3 regions of the Nocardioides asiaticus genome follow, and region 1 is predicted to be linked to each of the others. Evidence: predicted binding sites of a transcription regulator. Region 1 holds the regulator's gene; each other region holds the start of a gene.
The links. The regulator LexA, encoded in region 1, represses DNA repair genes until DNA is damaged. The targets are predictions, from matches to a motif close to TCGAACANNTGTTCGA.

Region 1 (6,670 bases):
ATCTGCAGCAGCTGTCGGGCACGGCTCTTCGCCTCGGCGATGTTGTCGCTCGCCAGCAGCCGCGACGAGGTGTAGGCGATGTAGAGCACGGTCACGAAGACCAGCTCCCGCACCCCGGCGCGTACGCCGGCGAGCCGCTCCCATAGGGTGCGGTTCACCCTCTGTTCCATGGTGGCGACGGTCGCCTCGACGATCTCCAGGGGAGGCGTACGAGCGTCAGCCCGCTCGCCGCTGGTCCCCTGGTCCCGCACTGTGCCCCCGCTGAAGTCGCTCGATCCTGCACAGACTAGCCGGTGGGCAGCGGGAGGTTGGGAGCCTTTCGGCCCTGGTGTCGGCGGGTTCAGCGGACGGGCGCGTCGACCCGGTGGACCCGCCCACTGCCGCGGGTGGTCGCCCACGACGTCGACCAGCTGACGCCGGCGTTCTTGTCGGCCCGGTCGCCGATGACGTACCAGTCCATCTGCGCCCGCTGTCTGGTCACGTCGAGGATCGAGTAGCCGTGGTCGTCGAAGTCGAGGTAGCGCACGTGCCGGTTGGCACCCATGATGGCTGTCTCCACGGCCCGGCTCGTCGTGTGCGCCGGGGTGCCGGTGATGTCCTTGAGGTTGCTCGAGGTGACCGAGGTGCCGACGAACTCGACCCCGGCGGTGCCGCCCAGCGGATAGATCGCGGAGTCGTAGGGCAGGTCGCACGCCCACCCCGAGTGGATGTCGCCGGTGATGAAGACGACGTCCTCGATCCTGTGGGTGCGGATGTGGTCGAAGAGCTCGGTCCGGTCGGCGGTGTAGCCGTCCCACTGGTCGACGTTGTAGGCGACCCCGTTGTCGGGGAGCAGGCCGGTGACGTCGTTGACCGGACCGATCACGTCCTTCGGCAGCGCGGCGAACGTGACCGGAGCGATCATGACCGGGTTGCCGACCACCTTCCAGGTCGTGGGCGCGTTCCTGAGGCCGGACTTGAGCCAGCTCAGCTGGTCGGTGCCGGTGATCGTGCGGTCCGGGTCGTCGACGGCGGCCAGCCCGTCGGTCGTCTGGTCGACCTGCTTGGAGCGGTAGGAGCGCAGGTCGAGCATGCTCAGCTCGAGCACCGTGCCGAACCTGAAGCGCCGGTAGATCCGGTCGTTCAGGTGGCTCTGGTCGAGGGCGGCGGTCCCGTCGAGGCGCACCGGCATCCATTCGTCGTACGCCTTGTGGGCGTGGGTCTTGCGCGCCTTCCAGTCGTACTCGCCCGGGCTGTTGTTCTCCGCCCCGTTGCGCCACTGGTCGTTGGCGACCTCGTGGTCGTCCCAGGTGACGATCCACGGGAAGCGGGCGTGGAGATCGGCGAGGTCGGGGTCGCGCTTGTACTGCGCGTGCCGGATCCGGTAGTCGGCCAGGGTGTGGACCTCGTGGGCCGGCTGGTGCTTGCGGATGTCGATGTCGTCGGGCCCGTAGCCGTACTCGCCCGGGCCGTACTCGTAGAAGTAGTCGCCGAGGTGGACGATCGCGTGCAGGTCGGTGCGCTTCGCGAGGTGGCGGTACGCCGAGAACCAGCCGGCCTGCAGGTTGGCGCAGGACACGACGCCGAACCGGATCCGGCCGGGGGTCGCCGTCGGTGCGGGCGCGGTGCGGGTGCGGCCGACCCGGCTGTGCTGGCCGGCGTACGAGAAGCGGTAGTTGTACGCCGTCGCGGGCCTCAGCCCGGTGACGTCGAGCTTGACCGTGTGGTCGCGCCACGGGCCGGTCGTGAACGTGCCGTGCTTCACGACGGTCTTGAAGGTCGGCGAGGTGGAGACCTGCCAGCCGACCTTGACGTGCGGGCCCCTGCCCGAGCCCGGCCTGCTGGCGGCGGTCGGCGTCACCCGGGTCCAGATGACGACGGCGTGGGGGAGCGGGTCGCCAGAGGCGACGCCGTGCTGGAAGTGTCGGAGCGCGGCTGCGGCGTCGGCGTACGGCGCCGGGAGGACGGCCGCCCCGACGCCCGCCAGGCCCGCGCCGAGGCCGCCGGCGAGCAGGCGGCGGCGGTCGAGGGGAGTGTGGGTCACGCTCGGAGAACGACGCAGCCGCCGGCGCGTGACGCGCCGGCGGCTGTTGTTCACCCATCGTTGGTCGAGCCCGGACACGAAGTGGCCGGTGTCGAGACCAAGAGAGTCGTCAGAGGCTCCGCAGGACCGCGGTGACCTTGCCGAGGATGGTGGCGTGCGTGCCGTCGATCGGGTCGTAGGCCGGGTTGTGCGGCAGCAGCCAGACCTTGCCGTCCTTGCGCTGAAGGGTCTTGACCGTCGCCTCGCCGTCGATCATCGCGGCGACGATCTCGCCGTTCTCCGCCGTCGGCTGCTGGCGCACGACCACGAAGTCGCCGTCGCAGATCGCCGCGTCGACCATGGAGTCGCCGGAGACGTGCAGGAGGTAGAGCGTGCCGTCGCCGACGAGCTGCTTCGGCAGCGGGAAGACGTCCTCGACCCGCTCCTCGGCGAGGATCGGGCCGCCGGCGGCGATCCGGCCGACGACCGGGACGAGGGTCGCCTCCGGGTTGGCGTCGCCGATGCCGGTCTCGTCGTAGGCCGTCTCCTCGGCCGCCGAGATCGACTTGCGGGCCGCGAGGACCTCGGGCAGGAACACCTCGAGTGCCCGCGGCCGGTGCGGGTCGCGCTTGATGAAGCCCTTCTGCTCGAGCACCTTCAGCTGGTGGGCGACGCTGCTGGTGCTCGTCAGGCCCACCGCCGAGCCGATCTCGCGCATGCTCGGCGGGTAGCCCCGCTTCTCGATGCAGTCGCGCAGGTGAGCCAGGATGCGCTGCTGGCGCGGGGTCAGCCCGGTGGCGTCGGGCGGGCCGTCGGGAAGCTCGCTCACGGCGGTCGTGGACCGCTTGGCGGAGGTGGACGCCGGGGTCGGCTCCTTGGTCGGCTTGGTCATGTGCCCACGGTAGACCGGGCCGTTGCCGACTTCAAACATCTGTTCGAAGCGTGTCGCGATCTGTGGACAACGGGCGGTTCGAACATTTTTTCGGCCCGGGCCCTTGATCTCGTTCGAACAGGTGATCTACTCTCGATCACGTGTTCGATCGAATGCGTGATCGAACGGACGCGATCCGGCGCTCGTCCCGAACTGTCGGTGGCCGTCTGTAGACATCTCGTCGAGCGCACCAGCCACCCCACTTCCCCAGGAGACCGGCGATGACCACGACCACCCTCGACCAGTTCATGGCCCCGGCCCGGCCCGTGGATCGGGCGCCGCGGCGCGGCTCGAGCGTGCGGCTGACCCGCCGCGGCCGCGTGGTGGTGTTCCTCGTCGCCCTCGGTCTGCTGCTCGCGGCGGGGTTCCTCGGCGCCGGCCTCTCCGGCGCCGCCCAGGAGAAGGGCAACGCTGTCCCGACCCACACCGTCGTCGTCGAGCCCGGCGACACGCTCTGGGATCTCGCCTCCGACGCCGCCGACGGCGGCAGCGTCCGCGACATGGAGCAGCAGATCAAGGACCTCAACGGGCTCGACTCCGGCATGCTCGCCGCCGGCCAGTCGCTGCGCATCCCGAACTGACCACACCGCCGGGCTGCCTCCGTCGCCGCTCGGCCACAGACGGCCGTCAGCTGATTCGACCCCGGCTGGCGGCACCTACAGGGGAAGAGAAAGAGGGGCGGGGCGGGAGGACCAGCGTCCGACCGCCCCGCCCCGGCTTTGCAGACGTCATACGTCCCGCGGCGCGCAGTGTCCCCGTCCGTATGACGTTGTTCCTACGTCATACGGGCGGCCACCGCACCGCGAGCCATGCGTCGTCCACACCAGGGGCTCGCGTCGCTGCCCTCCACAGACCGGGTCGACGCAGGCGCGGGCGGTCGGTGGAGTCTTCGATCGTCGTACGCATGACCAAGCCACTCAGCACGCAGAAGCAGGTCGAGCTCGAGCTCGGGATGCTCAAGGAGCGACAGTCGTACGTCGTGTCGCGGCCCCAGCTCTATGCCGCCGGTGTGACTCGCGGCGAGATTCGGCATCACGTGCGGATGGGTCGCTGGCAGCTCATCGGCGACCAGAGCGTGTGCCTCCACAACGGTCCGATCTCCTGGGAGGGCCATTGCTGGGCGGCTGTGTTCCAGGGCGGGCCGCGGGCCTGCCTCGATGGGGCGGCTGCGCTGATCGCCAGCGGCCTGGAGCGGTACGACGAGGAGCGGATCCGTGTCTCGGTGCCGCGCGGCACACGGATCCGGCGTACGCCGCTCTACGACATCCGGCAGACACGCCGCTGGTCGGCCGACGACGTCGTGGAGATCGGGATACCTCGCACCAGACCCGCCATCGCGGCCGTGCGGGCAGCGCTGTGGGCACGGAGCGATCGGCAGGCGGCGTACGTCGTGAGCATCGCCGTCCAACAGGGACTCACCCGGCCCGAGGACATCGGCCGCGAGCTCCTGCGGGTCCGACGCGACAAGCGCCGCTTGTTCCTCCACGTCGTCGTCGGCGACCTGCTCGGTGGTGCTCGGGCCGCGTGACCGGCGAGGGCGCCGGGTCGCGGGACGTCATACGCGCCGCGCGGGCGCAGGTCCCCATCCGTATGACGCTGCATGCCGCGGAAGAGAGAGAGGGGCGGGCCGCCAGCTGGGCGGCCCGCCCCTCGCGCACGGTGTCTGCTCCCACCGTGCCCGGTCGCCGCACGGGCGGCTGGACAGGCCCACCGCCCACAGGAGTTCGGCATCCTGCGGACGGAGCGTGCGACGACGGATCCGGCTACAGCGCGTGGATGCAGCCCCCACCTGCACCGTGCTGAGGAGACAAGCCTGACGCCCGCGGGTCGGCGCGGCTATACGCGAATGCGCGTACGCCCAACGGCCCAGGTCAGTCGGCCCGGTGCCGGTGCGACCCGCTCGGAGAAGGGGCGTCCGTGGGGCGTCCGGCGCCGTCGGAGCCGGTGGACGAGCGACCGTCGGAGCGGCCGGTCTCGGTGTGGATCCGGCCGAGGTGCAGCCCGCCGGTGCCGGTGTGGTGGCCGGCGTAGTGGGCGTCCTGGCCGCTCGGCGCCTCGCCGGCCCGCGGCCGCGGCGGCGTGGGCGAGGCGGAGGTGATGCCGAGCGCTCGTCCCAGGCGGGCCACGAGCATCAGCCCGGCGAAGAGGCAGGCGACCGCACCGACGGCGCAGATGCCGAGGAACCCCCACGCTCGCGAGTCGCCTCCGCGGGCGTCGGCCCCGAAGTCGATCGCGGCGTACACGAGGTAGCCCCAGGCGATCACCAGCAGCGTGATCCCGAGCGCGAGCAGGAGCACCGAGGGCCGGAACGTCCGCCTCTGGCGCGGACCCCGGCGCGTCCCCGCTCGCTTGCCACCCGAGTTCCCCCTCGCTGCCACGGGCGACATTCTTCCCGATCCCGTCCGGGACCGCGGCAGGACACCACGACCGCGGCGAACGAACGCCTCACCCGCCGAGCCGCGGCTGCACGATCGCGAGCGCCGTCGCCTGCTGTACGGCGAGCAGCCGATCGTGCCTACCGAGCTTCTCGTAGGCGTTCTCGAGGTGCTTCGCGACCGTGCGCGGGCTGATCCCGAGCCGGTGGCCGATGGCGGCAGCGGTGAGCCCCTGCGCGAGCAGTTCCAGGGTCTCCACCTCCCGCGGCGTGAGCGAGCGCTCGGGGACGCGGCGCACGGGCGGCCGGTAGATCCGGTCGTACGCCGTCAGGGCCGGCAGCAGCCAGCAGGCCACCGTGATCTCGTCATCGGTGAAGTCGCGGTGGTCCCGCCCGATGACCCAGCCGCGACCGGTGAGGCCCTGGACGGAGACGATGAGGCTCAGCTGGTGCGCGCCGAGCGCGTCAGTGGCGGCGTCGGCAACCCGGCCGTCCGTCGTACGCCGGTAGCGGCCCACGTCGGAGAGCCGCCGCGGGGTGAGGTCGGGCGGGTCGGCGACGTAGCTCGCGACCACGGGGTGCTCGGGGCCGGCCGCGGCGACCCGGTCGGAGAGCCGCTCGTCGGGGACCATCCGGCCGTCGACGAGGACCGTCGACCCGCCGCCGGCGTAGTCGCTCTCGACCCACGCCGTCCGGTCGCCGGGGAGGTAGCGGCCGAGGAGCTCGAGGCATGCCTCGACGTACTCGCGCGCCGTCGCTGCCTCGCCCAGCGCGCGGGTCTCCCGGAGCATCGCCGCGTAGTGCATCCACACCCCTCCCGTGCAGATGAGCCGATCCTTCACTGTGACACCCCTGTGAGGGCCACGTCATGGGCTTTTCGGCCAGGGCCGACCAGGGCCCCGATCCGGGACCGCGACACGCCGGGCCGCGCCGGGTGCCCTTGCGTACGCCGAGGACCCGGCGTACGGTTGCCACAACATCTAGTAGTTACACCGGTGTAGTTCTCCACATCTAGTTCCACAGCCGAGTGCATCTGATGCACAGCGCAGCGGGAATTGCACACAGGTGGCTGCTGGTTCTCCACAAATGGACATGCTTCGTCCACAGCCCGCGCGACGAGACGGCTGTATCGATGGGAAAGGGGGAAATCGTCGTCATGCACTGCCCGTTCTGCCGGCACACCGACACGAAGGTCCTCGACTCCCGCGTCGCCGAGGACGGCGGCTCGATCCGCCGTCGTCGCCTCTGCCAGGCCTGTGACAAGCGGTTCTCGACCGTGGAGCTGATGCAGCTCACCGTCCTCAAGCGCTCCGGCGCCACCGAGCCGTTCGACCGCGCGAAGGCGATCGCCGGTGCCCGCAAG
Region 2 (6,670 bases), on a different contig from region 1:
GGGCCGTCCGACATCCGGCGTACGCCGCGCCAGATCCGGGCCCACGACCCCAGGCTCTGCGCGGTCGTCTTCCCCGTCGCTGGACGGCTCGAGCTGAGCCACGGCGGGCGCGAGACGGCGCTCGAGGCGGGTGACCTCGCGATCTACGACAGCTCGCACCCGTTCCAGCTCCGGACCCCGAGTACGGCGCGGCTCGTGCGGGCGCATCTGCCGGTGTCGCTCCTGCCGCTGCCGCGACATCGGCTCGAGCGGCTGCTCGGCGTACGCCTCTCCGCGCGAGATGGGCTCGGCGGGCTGCTGACGCACTCGCTGACCAGGTTCGTGGCCGACGCCGCGGAGTACCGCCCGGCCGACGCGGTTCGGCTCGGCTCCGTCGTCACCGACCTGCTGGCGGCGCTGGTCAACCACGAGCTCGAGGACGATCCGGCCGAGCTGCCCGACGACTCCCGGCAGCGCACGCTGCGGGCGGCCGTCGACGCTTTCATCGAGCGGAACCTCGGCGACCCCGACCTCACGCCGGCCTCGGTCGCCGCGGCGCACCACATCTCGGTGAGCTACCTGCATCGGCTCTTCCGCGGGGAGGACGAGACCGTCGCCGCGTCGATCCGGAGGCGACGCCTCGAGCGGGCGCGGCGCGACCTCGCCGACCCGGCGCTGGCGCCCGTCCCGGTCCACCGGATCGCCACCCGGTGGGGCTTCGCCGACCACGCCACCTTCACCCGCGCGTTCCGGTCGGCGTACGACGTCGCCCCGAAGGACTACCGCGCCGGCGCCATCCTCCTCAGCGCGTGAGGTGACGAGGCCGTCCGGATCCTGGTCTGCCGGGCGGACGATAGCCTGGACCGGTGAGCGAGGTTGTCGTCATCGGGGGCGCCAACATGGACCTCCACGCCCGCTCCGACGCCCCTGTCGTCCTCGGCTCGAGCAACCCCGGCCGCGGGACCCTCTCGCCCGGTGGGGTGGCCCGCAACATCGCGGAGAGCCTCGCCCGGCTCGGGACGACGGCCGCCCTCGTCGCGGTGGTCGGCGACGATCCGGTCGGCGACGACGTCCTGGCCGCGACCGCGGACGCCGGCGTCGACCTCTCCCACGTACGCCGCCGGCACGTCCGCACCGGCACCTACAACGCGATCCTCGACAACACCGGCGAGCTGGTCGTCGCCGTCGCCGACATGGCGGCGACCGAGCAGCTCTCGCCGCTGGCGGTCGAGGCCGCACGCGACGTGATCGGCTCCGCGAAGATGCTCGTTGTCGACGGCAACGTCCCGCCCGGGTCGGCGGCCCGCGCCCTCGAGATCGCGTACGCCGCCGGCGTACCCGTGCTGCTCGAGCCGGTCAGCGTCCCGAAGGCCACCGGCCTGCGCGACCGGCTCGATGCCGACCACCCGGTCTTCGCGGTGACGCCCAACCTGGGCGAGCTCGGCGCCCTCACCGGGCTGTCGACGGACGGCGACGACGAGGTGGCGGAGGCCGCCGCGCAGCTCCACGAGCGCGGCGCCGAGCTGGTCTGGGTGCGCCGCGGCCGTGACGGCTCCTGGCTCAGCGGGCCGGACGGACAGACCCGGATCCCCGCCGTACCCGTCGACGTCGTCAGCGTCACCGGCGCCGGCGACGCGATGGTCGCCGGCTTCTGCCATGCTCTGCTCGACGGCGCCGGTGCTGCGGAGGCGGCTCGTTTCGGCGCCGCCGCCGCGGCCGTCACCTGCGCGAGCGAGCGGACCGTGCGCCCCGACCTGACCGACGAGCTCGTCCGGAGCCTGCTGTGAACGCACCCCACCCCCTCCTGACGCTGACCGACGAGGTCGCCGACGCGCTCGCCGCGGACCGCCCGGTCGTCGCGCTCGAGTCGACGATCATCAGCCACGGGATGCCCTACCCGCAGAACGTCGCCATGGCGACGGAGGTCGAGCAGATCGTGCGCGACGGCGGCGCGGTGCCGGCCACGATCGCCGTCCTCGACGGCGTTCCCCGGATCGGCCTCGGCAAGGACGACCTCGAGCTGCTCGCCTCCCACGGTGACGTGATGAAGGTCAGCGTCCGGGACCTGCCGTACGCCGTCGCACGCCGCCTCCACGGCGCCACGACCGTCGCGGCCACGATGCGGCTCGCGGCGATGGCCGGGATCCGGGTCTTCGTGACCGGCGGCCTCGGCGGCGTCCACCGCGGAGCCGAGCTCAGCTTCGACGTCTCCGCCGACCTGACCGAGCTGTCGCGTACGCCGGTCGCCGTCGTCAGCGCCGGCGTGAAGTCGATCCTCGACATCGGGCTGACCCTCGAGACGCTGGAGACGTACGGCGTGCCGGTACTGGTCAACGGGGCTGACGAGTTCCCCTCGTTCTACTCGCGCTCCTCCGGCCACGCGGCGCCGATGCGGGTCGACGGGGCTGCGGAGATCGCGGACGTCATGCGCGCCACCTGGGACCTCGACCTCTCCACCGGCCTGGTCGTCGCGAACCCGATCCCCGCCGACGACGAGATCCCGGCCGACCGGATCGGCGGGATCATCGAGCAGGCCCTCGCCGACGCCGACGCGCGGGGGATCAGGGGCAAGGACACCACGCCGTACCTCCTCGCCCGGATCGTCGAGATCACCGGCGGCGACAGCCTGGTCGCCAACATCGCGCTCGTGCGCCACAACGCGCGGCTCGCCGCGGCCGTCGCCTCCGCCTACTGTTCACCCGGCGTTCCGTAACCACCGCTCGGCCACTCCCGTTGCAGGGGTCATGACCGAGACGACCCGCCGTACGCTGCTGAAGACCGGGCTGGCCGGCGGGGCCGGCGCGCTCGCGGGCCCGGTGCTGTGGACGCAGCCGGGCTGGTCGGCGGTCGCGCCGTCCGGCATCCACCTGTCCTACGGGCTCACCCCGCGCTCGGCCATGAACGTCTCGTGGTCGACGCCGCGCTCCGTCCGCAAGCCGGTCCTCGACCTCGGGACGACGACCCGCTACGGCCGCACCGTCGGCGCCGACAGCGTCTCCTCGCTCGGCGTCGACACGGTCTACCACCACGTGGGGCTGCACGACCTGAGGCCCGGTACGACGTACCACTACCGGCTCCGGCACGCCGGCGGCACGGTCCGCGCCGGGACCTTCCGGACCCCGCCGAGGGGGCAGCGGGCGTTCCGCTTCGCCGCGTTCGGCGACATGGGCGTCAACACGGCGGCGGCCAAGCACGTCGCGCTGCTGAACCGGCAGAAGCCGGCGTTCGCGTTCGTCGTCGGCGACCTGTGCTACGCCGACTCCGGCGGGATGGGCACCAGCTCCCGCAGTCAGCAGGACTTCGGGGTCTGGGACACCTGGCTCCGGCAGATCCAGCCGAGCGCCCGGGCGATCCCGTGGATGACCACCGTCGGCAACCACGAGATGGAGAACGGCAACGGGGAGCTGGGGTACGCCGGCTACTTCGCCCGCTTCCGCAACCCGCGCAACGGCGTGAAGGGCGGCCGGGCGACGTACTCCTTCGTCCATGGCAACGTCGCCTTCGTCGCGCTCGACGGCAACGACGCGACCTACGAGTACACCCGCAACAACGGCTACCTCGGCAGCGCCCTCGACCACTGGCTCGACTCCCGGCTCCGGTACCTCCGCGGGCGCGACGACGTCGACTTCATCGTCGTCGGCTTCCATCAGTGCGCCTACTGCACCAACATGGCGCACGCGTCCGACGGTGGCGTCCGCGACCGCTGGGAGGCGATCTTCGACAAGCACCAGGTCGACCTGGTCGTCAACGGCCACAACCACTGCTACGAGCGCACGCACCTGATGCGCGACGGGTCGCCGGTCCAGGAGGCGCCCAAGGGCGGCACGGTCACCACCAACAAGGGGACCGTCTACGTCACCGCCGGCGGCGCGGGCGCCTCGGCGTACCCCGAGGTCGGCCTGCCGACGTCGTACGTCACGGTCAGGGGCGGCCTCAAGGTCCCCGAGATCACCACGTGGAACGCCGTCGCCTCCGCCGAGCACTCCATCGCCTTCCTCGACGTCACTCCACCGAACAAGTGGGGCACGGCCACGATGAAGCTCCGCACCCTCTCCACCTCCGGTGCGGTCCTCGACACGCTCACCATGCGGCGCACCTCCTAGCTCTTGGGCGTCGCCTCCCTGGCCTCTGGCCCGGGTCCTGCGACATGACATATGAAGTCTCGATCGCCCTTGGGGATATTTCGCTCACCTGTTCTAATATGGGCGATCGCGAGGTAGAATCGTGTTATGGCGAACCTTCCCGGCACCCACCACGACCCGGCCGACCCCGCCGCGGTCCTGGCCGCGGTCGCCGGGTCACGGGCTGAGGAGAACCGCGCCGCCGCCGAGACGCTCGCCCTGGTCGCCGACTACGCGGCGATGCACGCCCTCGACGCGACCGACGCCGACTCGGCGAGGCAGCCGGCGGTCGAGAAGACCGGGTCGGACCTGGCCGGCGACCGCGGGCTGCCGCTGGCCGGCGAGGGCGCGCCGCTGGTCAGCGAGTTCGCGGTCGTCGAGCTCGGCCCCGTCCTCGGCGTCTCGGCGATGAGCGCCCGCAAGCTGGTCGGCGACGTCCTCGAGCTCCGCCACCGCCTCCCGGCCACCTGGGCGCGGGTGCTCGACTACACGCTCCCGGCCTGGAAGGCCCGGCGGATCGCCGAGCACACCAAACACCTCACCGCCCAGGCCGCCGCCTGGGTCGATGCCCAGGTGGCCCCGACCGCCGAACGCTGGTCCTGGGCCGGGCTCGGCCGGCTCGCCGAGGAGGCGATGGCCGCCTTCGACCCCGAGACCGCCGCCCTCGAGGCCGAGGAGAAGACCAGCGAGCACCACGCCACCATCGAGACACGTCCCGTGGCCGGTGAGACCGGGATCGGTGGTCACGCGCTGCTGGAGGCCACGCTCGACCTGGCCGACGCCGCCGACCTGGAGTCCGCGGTCGCAGCGATCGCCAACGGGCTGCTCACCGACCCCGACCATCCCGAATGGGCCACCTGGGCCCTGGACCGACGGCGCGCCAAGGCACTGGGGATCCTGGCCCGGCACTACACCGGCGGCCAGGCGGGCGGGACCGCGAAGGTCCTGCACCTGTACTGCCACCTCGACAAGGGTGCCCTGGCCGGCACCGGCCTGGTCCGGGTCGACAACTTCTCCGCCGTGGTCCCGATCGAGCGCATCCACGAGTGGGCCACCACCCCCGGCACCGTGATCAAGCCGGTCCAGGTCATCGACCTCAACGCGGTGATCGACCGTGAGGGCTACACGCCCAGTCAGGCGCAGCACGTCCAGGCCGCCCTGATCTGCGAGACCTGCGCCTTCCCGCACTGCCACCGACCCGCGTGGCACACCGACACCGACCACATCGACCCCTACCGGGCCGACCAGACCGGCAGCAGGACCGAGAGCCGCAACCTCGCCAAGCTCTGCCGCCTGCACCACCGTGCGAAGACCCACGACGGCTGGACCTACCGACAACTCAGCCCCGGTGTGTTCCTCTGGACCAGCCCCCACGGCTTCCAATACCTCCGACACCAAGGCGGCGGCACCACCGAGCTCCACCCGGGCGAGTCACCACCCGCCGCCACCGGCTGAGAGATCTGCCCGACCTCGGCAACCGGAGCGACCAGTCACCCTGCTCCGCAGCGGGTGATGAAGACGAACTCCTTGCCGGGACGGTCGGGCGCATCACGCACGTCCGCGACCTCGAAGCCGTGGCGCTCGAGGTCGCGAACGATCTCGTCGCGCTCGCGGAACCTCAGCGTCGATGACGAGTGCAGGACCTCGTTGCCGAGGATGGTCGCCGACTCGAAGGTCACCAAGGGCAGTGCGACCTCGGTGACCTTCCTGGACACGGTCGCGACGGTGCCGTCGGGTAGCGGCACGGCGGTCGGCTCGAGATCCCAGCCTTCCCAGGCGCGAGCCTCCGGGCGCCTGGTCTCGAAGACGAACCAACCTCCCGGGCGCAGGATCCCCCGCACGGCGGCGAGCGTGAGGTGCCAGTCGTCGTCCGAGACGAAGACCTGGGCGACGTTGCCGGTCATGACGACCAGCTCGGCCGTGAGGGGCAGACCGTCGAGGGCCGTCGCGTCGCCGGCCACCCAGGTGACGAGCCCCGCATGCGGCTTCCCGCGCGCCACGTCCAACGACGCCGCTGCCGGGTCCACGCCGATCACCTCCAGACCCAGCGCCGCCAGCCGTACGGCGAGGGAGCCGGTGCCGCAGCCGAGGTCGACCACGACCTTCGCGTCGATCTCACGTGCGATCGCGACGTAGGCGTCGAGGTCGGAGCGGTCGTCGTCGAAGACGTCGTACAGCGCTGCCTGCCGGGGATCGGCGAAGGCGGCGTCGGGCTCGCGCATCAGCGGGCGGCCCTCGTGGGGGCGAGTGCCAGCTCGAGGTGGGCGAGGTCGGTGTCGGCCATCGGCCTCACGACCCCAGCGTCGCCGCGATCGCGTCGGCGACGGCCGCCATGCCCGCGGAGTTGGGGTGGTAGAGCATGCGCGGGCAGCCCGTCGAGCTGAGGGACGAGCCGCAGCAGCGGCCGGGTGAGCCGGCGGGGTCGCTGCGGCCGGTCGACGACGGGCGGGATGCCCGGCCCTGCGGCGAAGGAGCTCCCGAGCGCGACCAGCCTCATGCGACGTTCCTACCGTCTCCGCCCACCGGCCGGAAGCCGATTCAGAAGCCGATTCACGCAGGACGTCAGGCCG
Region 3 (6,670 bases), on a different contig from region 1:
CCGTCCTCGCGATCGCCCTCTCGGTCAGCAGCCCCTGGCGCGGCCGGCTGCTCGACAGGGTCGGGCTGCGCCGGGCGGTGGCGCCCTCCCTCGTCGTCCTGGCGGTCGGCTGGAGCATCGCGCCGTGGGTGTCGTACTGGCCGCTCATCGTGCTCGTCGGCATCGCCGGGCTCTTCACCGTGCCGTCGTTCTCGATCGTGCGGCAGGTGCTGATCGGCGCCGTCTCCCCCGCCCAGCGGACCGCCGTGCTGTCGATCGACTCGGTGGTCACCGAGTTCTCGTTCATGGTCGGGCCGGTCCTCGGCGTCCTCGGTGCCACCTACCTGCCCACGCCGGTCGCGCTGATGGTGTGCGAGCTCTTCTCGGTCGTCGCCGGCGTGGCGCTCTGGATCGCCAACCCGCCGCTGAGCCTGGAGACCACGTCCACCGACACCCCGAAGGCGAGCCTGCGCAGCTGGATGACGCCCGGCGTGGTGCTCGTGCTGGTCGTGACCGTCACCGCGTCGCTGATCCTCACCAGCGAGGACCTCGGCTCCGTCGCCGCGATGCGCGCGATGGGCCACACCAGCTCGCTGGGCTGGGTGATGGCGCTGTGGGCGGCGGGCTCGGCCGTCGGGGCGGTGGTGTACGGCGCCCTGCGCAGTCACCCGCCGGCGGCGCTGCTCCTCGTGCTGCTCGGCGCGACCGCGGCCCTGGTGTCCGTCGCCCCGGACCGGCCGACCTACGCGGTCCTCATCGTCCTCAGCGGCCTCTTCTGCGCCCCGACGCTGACCGCGACGGTCGACGACCTCACCCGGCTCGTCCCGCCCCGGGTGCGGGGCGAGGCGATGGGCTGGCACGGCTCGGCGCTGACCCTCGGCAGCGCTCTCGGCGCGCCGGTCGTCGGCCGAGCGATGGACGCCGGCGGCTGGAGCTCCGGGCTCCTGCTCGGCGGCCTCGGCGGCCTGGCCATCGCGGCCGTCGCGCTCGCCGCCCACCGGCGGGTCGCCCGTCCGGTGCCGGTGGCGGTCCCCGGCGGCCCGGCCGAGCCGACGAAGTCGGACTTCAGCGTCTGCGCCTGACCTCGTCGGCGCGCCGGGCCCCCGCCTCGCGTCGGCCCTCTGTCTTCCGTCGACGCAGGCCGACCGCGACCAGTCGCGCGACCAGCTCCCGGCTCGACACCGGCGTCGCCCCGGCGGCCACCACGTCGTCGTACAGCTCGGCCGGGACGTCGTAGTGGTCCCGGTCGAACCTCCGCTCGGGGATCCCCAGCGTGCCGGCGAAGGCGTGGAGCTCGGCGTACGACACGTCGCTCGCGAGGTGCGACCACAGCCGTCCGTGCCCGGGGGCGTTCGGCGGGTCGATGAGGATCACCCGGCCATCAAAGCAGGCGCACGCCGGCGACGCCTCCGGAGCCGGAGGTTGACTCCGTGCGCAACCATGGAGCCGATGGACACCGCCACCCTGTTCGAGGCTCGCGCGAAGGTCTTGCACGACCTGGAGGCGCGCCGGCTCGCGACCGCCGAGACGGTCTCGACGCTCGAGGAGGCGATGTCGGAGCGGGCGTGGTGGGCCGAGCAGTGGCCCGAAGGTCTGGTGTACGTCGCCGGGCTGGTCGCCCAGGACGTGCAGGACGCGCTCTTCGACGGCGCCGTCTCCGGCGGCTCCCAGCGGTGGCCGGTCTGCACGAGCTGCCCGCCGCACGCGCCGCTGCACTCGCTGAGCATCTCCCCCGACCTCGGCGGGCCCGACCCGGTCTGGGTGTGCGAGGAGAGCGGCGACGTCGTCGCGCCGCTCGGCGGCCTCGCCGCCGGCCCCGCGACGGAGCCCGACGAGCTGAGCTAGCTGGAGCGGCCGAGCTGCAGCCGCAGGGTGTAGCGGTCGGCGCGATAGACCGAGCGCGAGACCTCGACGACCCGGTCCGAGGAGAGCGCCCGCCGCTGACGGCGGAGCACGGCGGCGCCGGTGGCGAGCTCGAGGAGGCCCGCCTCCTCGGCACCGGCGACGTCCGCGTTGACGTTGTCCTCGACCCAGGTGGGGCGCAGGTCGCGCGCGGTGAGCTCGGCGTACAGGCTGGTCGGCATCACGCCGTCGAGCAGACCCGGCAGCAGCGTCTCGTCGAGGTAGGCGTCCTCGACACAGACCGGGAGGCCGTCGGCGCGGCGCAGTCGGCGCCAGTGGACGACGCCGTCACCCTCGCGGATGGCGAGCGCGCGGGCGACGCCGGGGCCGGCGTGCTCGCGGCGGGCGACCAGGGTCTGGGACTCGGCCTGGAGGCCACGGCGGGCCATCTCCTCGGTGAACCCGAGGACCGGGCTGGTGGCCCGGCGCGGCCGGGCCACGAACGTGCCGCGGCCGGGGATGCGCTCGAGCAGGCCCTCGACGACCAGCGCGTCCATCGCCTGGCGGACCGTCATCCGGGCCACCCCGAAGCGGTGGACCAGCTCGCGCTCGGAGGGTGCCGGCGACCCCGGGGCAACCCCCGTGACGAGAGACCGAACGTACTCCCTGACCTGCACGTGCTTCAGAGACCTCCCCGCGTTCATTGTCCCTCCGGGGGGTGCCACCGCCTGCTCCATGGCGAGAACAGTAGGTAGCAAATCGCCGCCCGTCCTGAGAATGGCGAACTTCGAACACATTTTCGACCTCCGGGGTTATGGTGGAGGGCATGGACTTCCAGGCCACGCTCTTCGCACCCGCCGGTGACGGCGAACTCGGCGAGCGCCCGCTGGGCGACGACGGCTTCGAGCGCATCCCGCTCTCCCGGGGCGCCTGGGTCGACGTCCGCCGCGGCTATCTGCCCGACGCCGACGACGTCTTCGACACCCTCGTCCGCGACGTGCCGTGGCGGGCCGAGCGTCGGCAGATGTACGAGCGCGTGGTCGACGTCCCCCGTCTCGTCCACACCTACCTGAAGGACGACGAGCTGCCCCACCCCGCGCTCACCGCGACCCGCAGGGCGCTCTCGGCCCACTACGCCGACGAGCTCGGCGAGCCGTTCGTCACGGCCGGCTGCTGCTACTACCGCGACGGTCGCGACTCGGTCGCCTGGCACGGCGACCGGTTCGGCCGCGGCCGCACCAGCGACACGATGGTCGCGATCCTCTCCGTCGGCGACCCGCGCAAGCTGGCGCTCCGCCCGCGCGGCGGGGGCGAGTCCACGTCGATCGAGATGGGCCACGGCGACCTGCTCGTCATGGGCGGCAGCTGCCAGCGGACCTGGGAGCACGCCGTCCCGAAGGTCGCCCACGCCGGTCCGCGGATCTCCGTGCAGTTCCGCCCGATCAACGTCTTCTGAGCCGCGCGAGAGGCCGGACCACCGGCCGGGGGTTTGCGGATTTCGGGGACGAGGGAAGATCGGGGCCAGGGGAGACTGGTCCCCGTCGACCCGGAAGCGACCGGAAGGCCACGATGACCGCGACCGCCGCCACCGCAGCACCCCCGCCCTCCCAGAGCGAGCTGGCCCGCGCCGGTGAGCTCCTCGGCCGGATCACCACCGCGTTCAGCGAGCGGGTCGTCGGCCAGGAGCGGCTCCGCAGCGCGCTGCTGGTGGCGCTGCTGGCCGAGGGCCACGTGCTCCTCGAGAGCGTCCCCGGCCTCGCCAAGACCCTCGCGGCGTCCACCCTGTCGCAGACCGTCGACGCGCACTTCTCCCGGATCCAGTGCACCCCGGACCTGCTGCCGAGCGACATCATCGGGACCCAGGTCTACGACCCGCGCAACCACGAGTTCGAGACCCAGCTCGGGCCGGTGCACGCCAACTTCGTCCTCCTCGACGAGATCAACCGGTCCAGCGCGAAGACCCAGTCGGCCACCCTGGAGGCGATGCAGGAGCGGCAGACCTCGATCGCCGGCGTCGTCCATCCGCTGCCGCGGCCGTTCATGGTCCTCGCGACGCAGAACCCGATCGAGGAGGAGGGCACCTACGTCCTCCCGCACGCGCAGATGGACCGGTTCCTGCTCAAGGAGGTCGTCACCTACCCGGACGAGGCCGACGAGCTGACGGTGCTCGACCGGATCGAGAGCGGCACCCTCGGCCCCGACCACGCCGACACCGAGCCGGTCGCGACACCCGCCGACGTGATCGAGCTGCAGGAGCTCGCCAAGCGGGTCTATGTCGACCCCGCGATCAAGCGCTACATCGTGGCGCTCGTCCACGCCAGCCGGAACATCGGCGCCGTCCTGGGCCCGCAAGCGGCGGCCTACGTCGAGTTCGGCGCCAGCCCCCGCGCCAGCGTCGCCTTCTTCCAGTCGGCCCGCGCGGTGGCGCTGCTGCAGGGGCGGAGCTACGTCACCCCCGACGACGTCCGCGACCTGCGCCACAGCGTGCTGCGGCACCGGCTCCACCTCAGCTTCGAGGCGCTCGCCGAGCGGGTGGCGCCGGAGACGATCGTCGACGCGCTCGTCAGGGCGGTCCCGAGCCCATGACCACCTACCTCCCGCGGATCAAGGCCCGGGTCGCGATCCACGCGCACCGGAAGGTCGTCGGCCTGCTCGAGGGCGAGTACGCCTCGCGGCAGACCGGTCGGAGCATGGACTTCAACGATCTGCGGGAGTACGTCCGGGGCGACGACGTCAAGGACATCGACTGGAAGGCCACCGCCCGCAGCCGGCAGCTGCTCGTCAAGCGGTTCACCGCCGAGCGACAGCACCTCGTCGTGGTCGCGGTGTCGACCGGGCGCTCGATGGCCGCCCAGCTGACCCCGACGGCGGTCAAGCGCGACCTCGCGGTCTTCGTGGCCGGAGTGGTCGGCTGGCTCGCCGTACGCCACGGCGACCGGGTCAGCATCGTCGAGGGCGACCGCGACCGGCAGCGGCTGCTGCCGGCCGCCGAGACCGAGGTCGCGCTGGAGCAGTCGCTCGCCGCCGTCCACGACGCGGTGTCGCCGTCCGCCGGCGAGTCCGACCTGGTCGCGCTGCTGCGCCACGTCGCCCGGAGCGTACGCCGACGGGCGATCCTCGTGGTGGTCTCCGACGAGCACACCGTCGAGCCCGGGCTGGAGGCGGCGCTGCGCCGGCTCGCGGTCCAGCACGAGGTGCTGTTCGTGACGCTCGACGACCTCGACCCCACCCTCGACCAGGGCCGCGGGGGCGCCGTCGAGATCGCGTCGGGCCGGCGGCTGCCGGAGTGGCTGCGCGACGGTGAGCTGGCCCGGGAGTACGCCGCCTACTCCGCCGCCGAGGACGAGATCATGCGCGAGACCCTCGACGGCCTCGCGATCGCCTACGAGCGCGTGCGCGACGAGCGGACCGCGCTCGGGGCGGTCTTCCGGCTCCTGGAGAGGCACCGGCATGCCCGTCGCTGACGACCTCCCGCGCGAGTTCCACGGCCCGATCAGCCACTCCGAGCTGTGGCTGTGGCTGGCGCTGCTCGGCCTGGTGCTGGTGGCGGTCTACTTCGCCGTCGTCACCTGGTGGACCCGGGCGCGGGTCAAGCCCGAGCCGCCGCCACCGCCCGCGCCACCCCCGCCGCGGCGCGACCCGCGGCCGCTGCACCTCGCCGAGCTGGACCGGATCGAGCGGGCGGTCGTCGACGGCGTCATCACCGCCCGCGAGGGGCACCAGCGGGTCAGCCTCACCGTCCGGTCCTACGTCGGCGAGGTGACCCCGCTGCCCGCCGACCGGATGACCCTCGCCGACCTCCGCGCGGCGGGCGTGCGGCCGCTGGCGGAGGCGGTCGCGCTGATGTACCCGCCGTCGTTCGCGCCCGGCGACGAGGGCCACGCGCAGGACCGCTTCCCCGAGGCCGTCTCGCGCGCCCGCGAGGTCGTGGGGACCTGGGGATGAGGGCGGTGCGCGGATGGATCTGAAGTGGCCCTGGCTCGGGCTCGGCCTCGCCGCCCTCGTGGTGGCTGCCCTGGTCGCGTGGTCGGTGGTCCGCTCGCGGCGGCGTACGCCGGCCGACGCGCTGCTGGTCGCCCACTCCGACCGGATCCGCATCCTCGACCGGTTCCGTGCGCTGGCGCGGCGCGAGGTGCTGCTGGCCCGCTGGATGACGGTGGCCGTGCTCGTCGCGGCCACCGGGGCGGTCTGGCTGGCGGCCCGGCCGCAGGCCACCGCGGTCAGCGAGCGCAGCCACGCGACCCGCGACGTCGTGCTCTGCATGGACGCCTCGACGTCGATGTTCGACGAGGACGCCGAGGTGCTCGACGCCTACACGAACATCGTCGACCAGCTCCGCGGCGAGCGGATCAGCCTGGTGCTGTGGAGCGACGCGGCCGTCACGGTCTTCCCGCTCACCGACGACTACGACTTCGTCCGCGAGCAGCTCCGCAAGGCCGCCGACGCCTTCAGCATGCAGGACCTCGACTACATGGCCGGCACCTTCCTCGGCCGGCGCGCCTCGATCATCACCGACGGCATCGTCTCGTGCACGCAGCGGTTCGACCATGCCGGCGAGGACCGCGGCCGGGCCGTCATCGTCGCCTCCGACAACGACCCGCAGGGCGGCGCCCCGATCTTCAGCTGGAAGGACGTGGCGACCTACGCCAAGAAGCACGACGTGCGCCTCTACGGCATCGGCTCCCTCGACCTCGCGGCCGAGCCGCAGGCGCGGGCCGAGTTCGAGGACGCGATGCGCGCGACCGGCGGCACCTTCTCGCTGCTCGGCGAGGACGGCTCGACCGAGAGCATCGTCGCCGGCATCGACGCGCTCGAGTCCGAGCGAGTCCAGGAGCCGCCGCAGCTCAGC

Region 2: a site for LexA is predicted at 4,163-4,178, ahead of ABLE53_RS18470 (HNH endonuclease signature motif containing protein). Genes of this name have one in related genera too.
Region 3: a site for LexA is predicted at 2,609-2,624, ahead of ABLE53_RS09805 (alpha-ketoglutarate-dependent dioxygenase AlkB). Genes of this name have one in related genera too.

Annotation. Positions count from the first base shown of each region.
Region 1 is NZ_JBDZDM010000001.1:1,165,012-1,171,681, reverse strand. Features, by position in the region: gene ABLE53_RS05690 (phosphatase PAP2 family protein) at 1-170, opposite strand, end outside; gene ABLE53_RS05685 (alkaline phosphatase D family protein) at 341-2,023, opposite strand; gene lexA (transcriptional repressor LexA) at 2,133-2,894, opposite strand; gene ABLE53_RS05675 (LysM peptidoglycan-binding domain-containing protein) at 3,155-3,514, shown strand; gene ABLE53_RS05670 (hypothetical protein) at 3,838-4,461, shown strand; gene ABLE53_RS05665 (hypothetical protein) at 4,805-5,311, opposite strand; gene ABLE53_RS05660 (helix-turn-helix transcriptional regulator) at 5,379-6,149, opposite strand; gene nrdR (transcriptional regulator NrdR) at 6,464-6,670, shown strand, end outside.
Region 2 is NZ_JBDZDM010000005.1:186,305-192,974, forward strand. Features, by position in the region: gene ABLE53_RS18450 (AraC-like ligand-binding domain-containing protein) at 1-792, shown strand, start outside; gene ABLE53_RS18455 (carbohydrate kinase family protein) at 846-1,766, shown strand; gene ABLE53_RS18460 (pseudouridine-5'-phosphate glycosidase) at 1,763-2,692, shown strand; gene ABLE53_RS18465 (purple acid phosphatase family protein) at 2,724-4,082, shown strand; gene ABLE53_RS18470 (HNH endonuclease signature motif containing protein) at 4,209-5,555, shown strand; gene ABLE53_RS18475 (class I SAM-dependent DNA methyltransferase) at 5,591-6,322, opposite strand; gene ABLE53_RS18480 (hypothetical protein) at 6,322-6,597, opposite strand; gene ABLE53_RS18485 (LLM class F420-dependent oxidoreductase) at 6,663-6,670, opposite strand, start outside.
Region 3 is NZ_JBDZDM010000002.1:817,216-823,885, reverse strand. Features, by position in the region: gene ABLE53_RS09825 (MFS transporter) at 1-1,061, shown strand, start outside; gene ABLE53_RS09820 (DUF4031 domain-containing protein) at 1,045-1,353, opposite strand; gene ABLE53_RS09815 (hypothetical protein) at 1,429-1,824, shown strand; gene ABLE53_RS09810 (GntR family transcriptional regulator) at 1,821-2,525, opposite strand; gene ABLE53_RS09805 (alpha-ketoglutarate-dependent dioxygenase AlkB) at 2,648-3,277, shown strand; gene ABLE53_RS09800 (AAA family ATPase) at 3,391-4,407, shown strand; gene ABLE53_RS09795 (DUF58 domain-containing protein) at 4,404-5,285, shown strand; gene ABLE53_RS09790 (hypothetical protein) at 5,272-5,766, shown strand; gene ABLE53_RS09785 (VWA domain-containing protein) at 5,780-6,670, shown strand, end outside.